Regions from separate parts of the Comamonas odontotermitis genome, predicted to be linked through region 1. Evidence: predicted binding sites of a transcription regulator. Region 1 holds the regulator's gene; the other holds the start of a gene.
The links. Region 1 encodes sigma-54, which starts transcription at its own class of promoters, with help from an activator protein. Its sites were predicted from a motif close to TGGCANGNAANCTGCTTT; they were not measured.
Positions count from the first base shown of each region.

Region 2: a site for sigma-54 is predicted at 2,692-2,709, ahead of LAD35_RS01365 (TorF family putative porin). Genes of this name have one in related genera too.

Region 1 covers NZ_CP083452.1:47,815-51,975, reverse strand. The annotation lists gene LAD35_RS20510 (aspartyl/asparaginyl beta-hydroxylase domain-containing protein) at 1-781, shown strand, start outside; gene LAD35_RS20505 (glutaredoxin family protein) at 887-1,366, shown strand; gene rpoN (RNA polymerase factor sigma-54) at 1,428-3,062, opposite strand; gene lptB (LPS export ABC transporter ATP-binding protein) at 3,165-3,941, opposite strand; gene lptA (lipopolysaccharide transport periplasmic protein LptA) at 3,965-4,161, opposite strand, start outside.
Region 2 covers NZ_CP083451.1:311,893-316,053, reverse strand. The annotation lists gene LAD35_RS01380 (aminotransferase class V-fold PLP-dependent enzyme) at 1-63, shown strand, start outside; gene LAD35_RS01375 (ammonium transporter) at 172-1,470, opposite strand; gene LAD35_RS01370 (P-II family nitrogen regulator) at 1,536-1,874, opposite strand; gene LAD35_RS01365 (TorF family putative porin) at 1,916-2,653, opposite strand; gene LAD35_RS01360 (YifB family Mg chelatase-like AAA ATPase) at 2,945-4,161, shown strand, end outside.

The sequences.
Region 1 (4,161 bases):
GTTGGTGTTCAGCAAGGTGCCACGCACACCCTACCTGCCCACCAGCACCTTCCCCGAGCTGGCACCGCTGCAGGCCAACTGGCGCGAGATCCGCGAAGAAGCCATCAACCTGCAGAAAAACATGCAGATCAAGGCGGCGGCCAACAACGACGACGCGGGCTTCAACTCCTTCTTCAAGACCGGCTGGAAGCGCTTCTACCTCAAGTGGTATGGCGACGCCCACCCCTCGGCCATGGAGCTGTGCCCCAAGACCACGGCGCTGGTCAAGGCCATCCCCAATGTGAAGGCCGCCATGTTTGCCGAGCTGCCACCCGGCGCCAAGCTCAACCTGCACCGCGATCCGTACGCGGGCTCGCTGCGCTACCATCTGGCCGTGCTGGCGCCCAACGATGACCGCTGCATGATCGAAGTCGATGGCCAGCCGTACAGCTGGCGAGAGGGCGAAGGCGTGATCTTCGACGAGACCTATATGCACTGGGCAGAAAACCGCAGCGAAGGCAACCGCATCGTGCTGTTCTGCGATGTGGAGCGCCCCATGACCAACGGCTTTGCCCAGTGGCTCAACCACTGGCTGGGCAAGAATGTGGTCGCTGCCGCCAGCTCCCCCAACAACGAGGGCGACCCGCGCGGCTTCATCAGCCGCATCTTCAAAATCTCGTTCTACATGGGCCAGTGGCGCCGCCGCTACAAGGCCTGGAACAAAACCGCCTACAAACTCACCAAGTTCGGCCTGATGCTGGCCGTGGCAGCGCTGTTTGTATGGTGGCTGTGGCCCGCTTGAAGGGCCCAATCTTGATCACTGCAAAAAGCCACTGGTGCGCAAACGCCCAGCGGCTTTTTTCTTTTATATGATTGGCTTGGCCCCCAGCGCCTCCCTGGAGACTCCATGCGTTCCTTTTGTCTTACGTTGTTGTTGATTGCAATCTACCCGTTCGCAGGTGCGCAGACGCTGTACAAAACGGTGGGGGCCGACGGCAAGGTGGTCTACAGCGACCGGCCCCCTGCCGAAGGCAACGCCCAGGCCCTGCAGCAGGAGCAATTGCCGATCAGCATCGTGCCGGGCATGCCACCGGCACCCGCAGGCAAGGCGACCGCGAAGAAGGCGGTGGTGCAGCATGGCCAGGCCGTGCTGTACATGGCGCAATGGTGCGGCTACTGTCGGCTCGCGCGCGCCTATCTGGCCAAAAACCAGATCGCCTACCGTGAAATCGATATCGACACGCCAGACGGCAAGGCCGCTTTTGCAGAGATCGGCGGCCGGGGCGTACCGGTGCTGCTGGCAGACGGCCAGCGGCTGGCGGGGTTCCGCGAATCCAGCTATGACGCGCTGTTTGCCAAGCGCAAGGCTGCAGCGGGCAAGAAATAAGGCAAAACTGGCCCCTGGCACCCGCCCATCAAGCGCGATACGCTACACAAATAATAGCAACCTACAAGGTCTTGCGCAGGCTGGCCGCCGGAATACGCAAGGCTTCGCGGTACTTGGCGACCGTACGGCGCGCGCACTCGATGCCCTGCTCCTGCAGCAGATCGGCGATCTTGGCATCGGACAGCGGCTTTTTCGGGTTTTCCTCGTCCAGCAGCTGCTTGATCAGCGCCTTCACCGCCGTGCTGGAGGCGCTGCCCCCGGTTTCGGTGCCCAGGCCCGAGCCAAAGAAGTACTTGAGCTCAACCGTGCCCTGGGGCGTTGCCATGTACTTGGCCGTGGTCACGCGGCTGATGGTGGATTCGTGCAGGCCCAGCTCATCGGCGATCTCGCGCAGCACCATGGGGCGCATGGCAAGCTCACCATGTACGAAGAAGTTGCGCTGCCGCTCCACAATGGCCTGCGACACCCGCAGGATGGTGTCGAAACGCTGCTGGATGTTCTTGATGAACCAGCGCGCCTCCTGGAGCCGTTGCTGCAGTGCACCATGGCCTTCGCTGCCCTTGTGGCTGCGCAGGGCGTTGGCGTACACCTCCTGCACGCGCAGGCGCGGCATCACTTCGGCATTGAGCTGCACGCTGAAACCCGGCACAGGCAGGCCGCGCTCGTTGCTGGGGCGCACGATGATGTCGGGGATGATGGCGTTGCGGTCAACGTCTGCATATGGGCGGCCCGGGCGTGGCTCCAGCTTTGCAATCACCGCCAGCGCGCTGCGCACGGCAGCTTCGCTGCAACCCGTCAGCTGCATGAGCTTGCGCACATCGCGGCGCGCCAGCAGGTCGAGCGATTCCTGGCACACGAGCAGCGCAGTCTCCAGGGCCAGCGCATCGGCCTCGGGGTCGGCGGAGCCTTCGTCGTCCAGCAGACGCTGGCGGGCCTTGATCTGCAGGGCCAGGCATTCTGCCAGCGTGCGGGCGCCCACGCCCACCGGCTCCAGGCTTTGCAGCAGGCGCAGCGCCACGGTCAGGTGGTGCAGCAGCGCGTCATAAGCGTCTGGATCACTGGCGTCCCCAAAGCTCTGGGCCAGCTCGGCCAGGGTCTCTTCGAGGTAGCCGTCGTCGTTCAGCGATTCGATCAGGAAGTACAGCGCAGCGCGGTCTTCCGGGCACAGCCGCAGCGACAGCGCCTGGCGGTGCAGCACATCCTGCAAGCTGATGTGGACCGAGCTGCGGTCCGATGCGGGAGTTTCTTCTTCGTCATCTGCCGCGCTGGCACGGGCTGGCACATCGCCGCCCCATTCTTCCCAGTCGGATGCAGAGTCGCCCGCAGCCGCTTCGGCGTCTGCACCGGTTTCCTTGCCTGCGGCAAAGTCCAGGGTTTCGCCGCCAGCGTAATCTGGTTCAAAATCAGATTCAGTGCTTGCTGAATCTGCAGAAGAAGCTACTTTTTCAGGAGCATTTTCTGCGCGATCATCGCCTGCGTCCGCGCTGGCGCCCGGCACATCGGCAGGTGCCGCTGCAGCGTCCGGCTCCGCAGCAGCCTCGTCCGCATCCCGCTCCAGGAACGGGTTTTCGTCGAGCATCTGCTCCACTTCCTGCGACAGCTCCTGGGTGGACAGTTGCAGCAGCCGGATGGACTGCTGCAGCTGCGGCGTGAGCGTGAGGTTCTGCGAGACGCGCAGTGACAGCGAGGGCATCATAGCGAGCCCCCTTGCATGGCAATGTATGCGCTTGCTATGAAACGGTTGTGTGACCGGCCAGCCACCGCGCGAACAACGCGTTGCCAGCCAGGTCTGCGTGCATCACATGCGGAAATGCTCACCCAGGTACACCCTCCTCACATCGGCGTTTTCCACAATCTCTTGCGGCGTCCCGGCTGCCAGCACCTTGCCATCACTGATGATGCAGGCGTGGTCGCAAATGCCCAGGGTTTCGCGCACGTTGTGGTCAGTAATCAGCACGCCGATGCCACGGTCTCTCAAAAAAGCGACGATACGCTGGATCTCGATCACCGCAATCGGGTCAATGCCCGCAAACGGCTCGTCCAGCAGAATGAAACGGGGCTGCGTGGCAAGCGCCCGTGCAATCTCGACACGGCGACGCTCGCCGCCGGAGAGTGCAACGGCCGGCGACTCACGCAAGTGCTCTACACGCAGCTCCTGCAAAAGCGCCGTCAGCTGGCGCTCCACCTCATCGCGTGGCAATGGCTTGCCATTGGGGCCTTTTTGCAGCTCCAGCACGGCGCGCACATTGTCCTGCACGCTGAGCTTGCGGAAGATCGATGCTTCCTGCGGCAGATACGACAGGCCCAGCTGCGAGCGCTGGTGAATCGGCATGTTGGCCACCGAGTGGCCGTCGATGCGGATGTCACCGCCATCGCTGCGCACCAGGCCAACGATCATGTAGAACGATGTGGTCTTGCCCGCGCCATTGGGGCCGAGCAGGCCAACGACCTCGCCCTTGCGCACCGACAGCGACACATCCTTGACGACCTTGCGGCTGCCATAGGATTTTTCGAGGTGCAGCACTTCGAGCTGGCTGCGATGGTCGCTGGCTGCCGCCTTGGCGTTGACCGAGATTCCCGACGAAGTTTCAGCCACGGTCACTTGGCTCCGTCATTGAGTTGGGTGCTCGGGCGCAGCTTTTCCTTGTCGTCCGCAGCGGGCTTGGCCTTGCCTGCGTCCGCTTTCGCATCGGCCTTTTCATCGGCCTTGGGCGTCAGGATCACGCGTACGCGGCCATTCTTGGGCGCACCGGGCTTGGTTTCTGCCGTCTGCTCGCCCTTCTGGCCATTCACGG
Region 2 (4,161 bases), on a different replicon from region 1:
CAGGCCTTCAGTTTGGCAGGAGGCCTGGCCCTGTGGCCCGAGCCTGCAACCGCAACGGAATAAGCACCTTCCTCGGCACGGTGCCGCACAGCTGCAGCGCCAGCAGCGCAAGTAAAAAAAAGCCGGCCAGGCTCTTCGCCCGTCCGGCCTCCCAAGGAGTATGAGGAACGATCAGCGGCTGTAGGCCACCTCGCCGTGCGTGCTGATGTCCAGGCCTTCGCGCTCGGCCTCTTCCGACACCCGCAGCCCGATGGTGTACTTGCAGACGGCAAACGACACCGCTGCCACCACGCCAGACCACGCCAGGGTCATCAGCACGCTCTTGACCTGCACCCACACCTGGTGGGCCATGTTGTAGCCTTCCGGCTCCACACCGCCCAGGCTGGATGCACAGAACACCCCCGTCAGGATCGCGCCCAGAATACCGCCCACGCCGTGCACGCCGAACACGTCGCAGGTGTCGTCGGCCTTGAGCATGCGCTTGAGTCCCGACACGCCCCACAGGCACAGCGGCCCGGCGATGGCGCCCATGATGATCGAGCCCATGGGCCCCACCAGACCCGCAGCAGGCGTGATGCAGACCAGCCCGGCCACTGCGCCCGATGCGGCGCCCAGCATCGAGGCCTTGCCCTTGTGCAGTGCTTCGGCGGCAATCCAGCCCATCGCTGCGGCGCCCGTGGCCAAAATGGTGTTGATGAACGCCAGACCGGCAATGCCGTTGGCAGCCCCCGCCGAGCCCGCATTGAAGCCAAACCAGCCCACCCACAGCAGCGATGCGCCCACCATGGTCAGCGTCAGGCTGTGCGGTGCCAGCGCTTCGCGGCCAAAGCCGATGCGCTTGCCCACCATGTACGAACCCACCAGGCCAGCAACGGCAGCGTTGATGTGCACCACGGTGCCGCCCGCAAAGTCGAGCGCGCCGTCCTTGGCCAGCAGGCCACCACCCCACACCATGTGCGCCATGGGGATGTAGCTGAAGGTGAACCACAGCACCGAGAACAGGAGAACGGCAGAGAACTTGATGCGCTCGGCAAATGCACCCACGATCAGCGCCACGGTGATGGCAGCGAAGGTGGACTGGAACGAGACGAACACGAACTCAGGAATGGTTGCCAGCGCCGCCGACAAGGTGTCGGGCTTGATGCCCGCGAGGAAGGCCTTGTCGAAGCCGCCGAAGAAGTTGCCTTCTCCCGCAAAGGCGAGCGAGTAGCCGTACACCGCCCACAGCACCGTGATCAGCGAAAAGATCACGAACACCTGCGCCAGCACCGACAGCATGTTCTTGCTGCGCACCAGGCCGCCGTAGAACAGCGCCAGGCCCGGGATCACCATCAGGATCACCAGCATGGTGGATGTCAGCATCCACGCCGTATCGCCGCTGTTGAGTGCAGGCGCCGCATCGGCTGCCATGGCGCTGCCAGCGGCAACCGCCGCTGCCGCTGCTCCTGCCAGAGAAAGTAGTCGTCGCATGTTATTCACACCTTTTAGATAAATTGGCCTCTAGCGCTTATCCATCAAGCGCAATTAGCTATCTTTTAGAGAGCATTCGTTCCGGTTTCGCCGGTACGGATGCGCACCACCTGCTCCAGCGGCGACACAAAAATCTTGCCGTCGCCAATCTTGCCGGTGCGCGCCGCGTTTTCAATCGCTTCGATCACCCGGTCCACCAGGTCTTCGCCAACCGCGATTTCCAGCTTGACCTTGGGCAAGAAATCAACCACGTACTCGGCGCCGCGGTACAACTCGGTGTGGCCTTTCTGGCGACCAAAGCCCTTGACTTCGCTGACCGTGATGCCTTGCACCCCAATGTCGGACAGCGCCTCTCGCACTTCATCGAGCTTGAAGGGCTTGATCACCGCCACTACCAGTTTCATGTTCATAGCTACTCCTTCTCATGCGCTGCAGCGGTGCAGCATCAAAACGTCTTGGCCAGGCTGACAATCGCACGGCCCTTGTTCACGAACCCGAAATCACCGGTCTTGTTGGCCCCCACCCAGGCGGCGCTGAGCGACAGGCCATCTCCCAGGTCATAGCTGCCGCCCACGCTGTAATCCAGGTAGTTGGGCACCCCAAGGTCCTTGATATCGCTGGAAAACCGCGTGTAGCCCACAGACACCTTCAGCGTCGTCTTGGGCGCCACTTCCTGCGCAAACGCCACATTCAGGTAGCCGGTGTTGCGGCCTTTCATCGATCCGTCGATCTTGTTGCCCGCCCAGCCAAAGTAATCCTTCGACACGGTGTGCGAGTATTTCACCGTCACCGGACCATAGGTGCCCGCGCCATACAGTTCGGTCGTGTTGCCGGTGGTATTGCCGGGGTACACATAGGTCAGCAGACCCACGTCCCAATCCACATCGGCCGCCTTGAACTTGTAGCCACCGTAGAAATCCATTTCCACGCGGTTGCCGTCCAGCCATTGCACGGTCGAATTCCAGTTACCCACGTAGAAGCCGGATTCGCCGAACGTGTAATCCACCCCTCCCTGCAGCGCCGGCTTGACCCAGCGGGCGCTCGATGTCTTTTGATCCTGCCCACGGAACTTGTAGTTGGTCGTCAGACCCACATTGGCCGTCAGCTGCGCACTGGCTGCCATCGGCAGCACCACGCACACAGCCCCGATCCATACCGCCCAACCCCGCTTGCTTTCAGCCATTGCCACACTCCTTATTGGTGATCTCGTATGGCCGATGCAATGCACAGAGCGTGCCAGCTTCAAAGTTCATCACCCTCTTGTGCTGATCCAGAAAGCGCCGTGCGCTATGGTTTTTGAAAGTGTGGCGCCTTCCGGCAGGCAGTTGGCTGCCGCCTGTATCGCCCGGGCGACGCATCCGCACCTCCTGGCGGCTACCGCTTGCCCGAAATAACGGCTTTCGCCATGCTCAAAGCAGCCCTGTCCGTCTCAGAGGCGGGAAATCGCACCAATTTGGTGCAAAGGATGATCCCCATGAGTCTCGCCGTGGTGCACAGCCGTGCACTGGTGGGTTTGACCGCCCATGCCGTTGCTGTCGAAGTGCATCTGGCCAATGGCCTGCCCAGCTTCACGCTGGTGGGTCTGGCCGACCTGGAAGTGAAGGAAGCCCGCGAGCGCGTGCGCTCGGCGCTGCAGAACAGTGGGCTGGAGTTTCCCCACAACAAGCGCATCACCGTCAACCTTGCGCCTGCCGATCTGCCCAAGGAATCGGGCCGTTTCGATCTGGCAATTGCCGTCGGTATCCTCGCCGCCTCGGGCGTGATCGACGCCAGCCAGCTCGCACACTACGAATTTGCCGGCGAGCTGTCGCTGTCCGGCGCGCTGCGCCCGGTGCGCGGAGCCCTGGCCGCCAGCATGGACCTGCACCAGCGCGGCCAGCAGGTGCGCCAGGTCCTTCCGCCGGGCAGTGCCGAAGAGGCTGCGTTGGTACCTGACGCCGAGGTCTACCGCGCCGAACACCTGCTGGACGTGGTGCAGCACTTTGCCCCGGCCAGCGCTGGTGCGCAAGATGCAGCACGCAGCCAGTGGAGCCGCGTGCCCCCGCAGACCCAGCGGCCCGATGCGGACGCCTTCGACATGCGCGACGTCAAAGGCCAGGCGGCCAGCAAGCGCGCCCTTGAGATTGCAGCGAGCGGCGGACACAATGTGCTGATGCTCGGGTCTCCCGGCGCGGGCAAATCCATGCTGGCCCAGCGCTTTGCCGGGCTGCTGCCACCGCTGCAGATTGCCGAAGCCCTGGAAAACGCCGCCCTGCACAGCCTGGTGGGCCGTTTTGATGCACGCCACTGGGGCCAGCGCACCACGATGGCGCCACACCACACTGCCAGTGCAGTTGCCCTGGTGGGCGGCGGCAGTCCACCCAAACCCGGCGCCATCTCTCTCGCGCACCATGGAATTCTTTTTCTGGACGAGTTTCCGGAGTTTCCGCGCGCCGCGCTCGAAGCCCTGCGCGAGCCGCTGGAGACAGGCCACATCACCATTGCCCGGGCCGCGCAGCAGGCGAGCTTTCCCGCCCGATTCACACTGATTGCCGCGATGAACCCCTGCCCCTGCGGGTTTCGCGGCTCGCGCCAGCGCGCCTGCCGCTGCACGCCCGATCAGGTCAGCCGCTACCAGTCCCGCATCAGTGGCCCTTTGCTCGACCGTATCGACCTGCATATCGAGGTGACGCCGCTGCCTGCGGATGAACT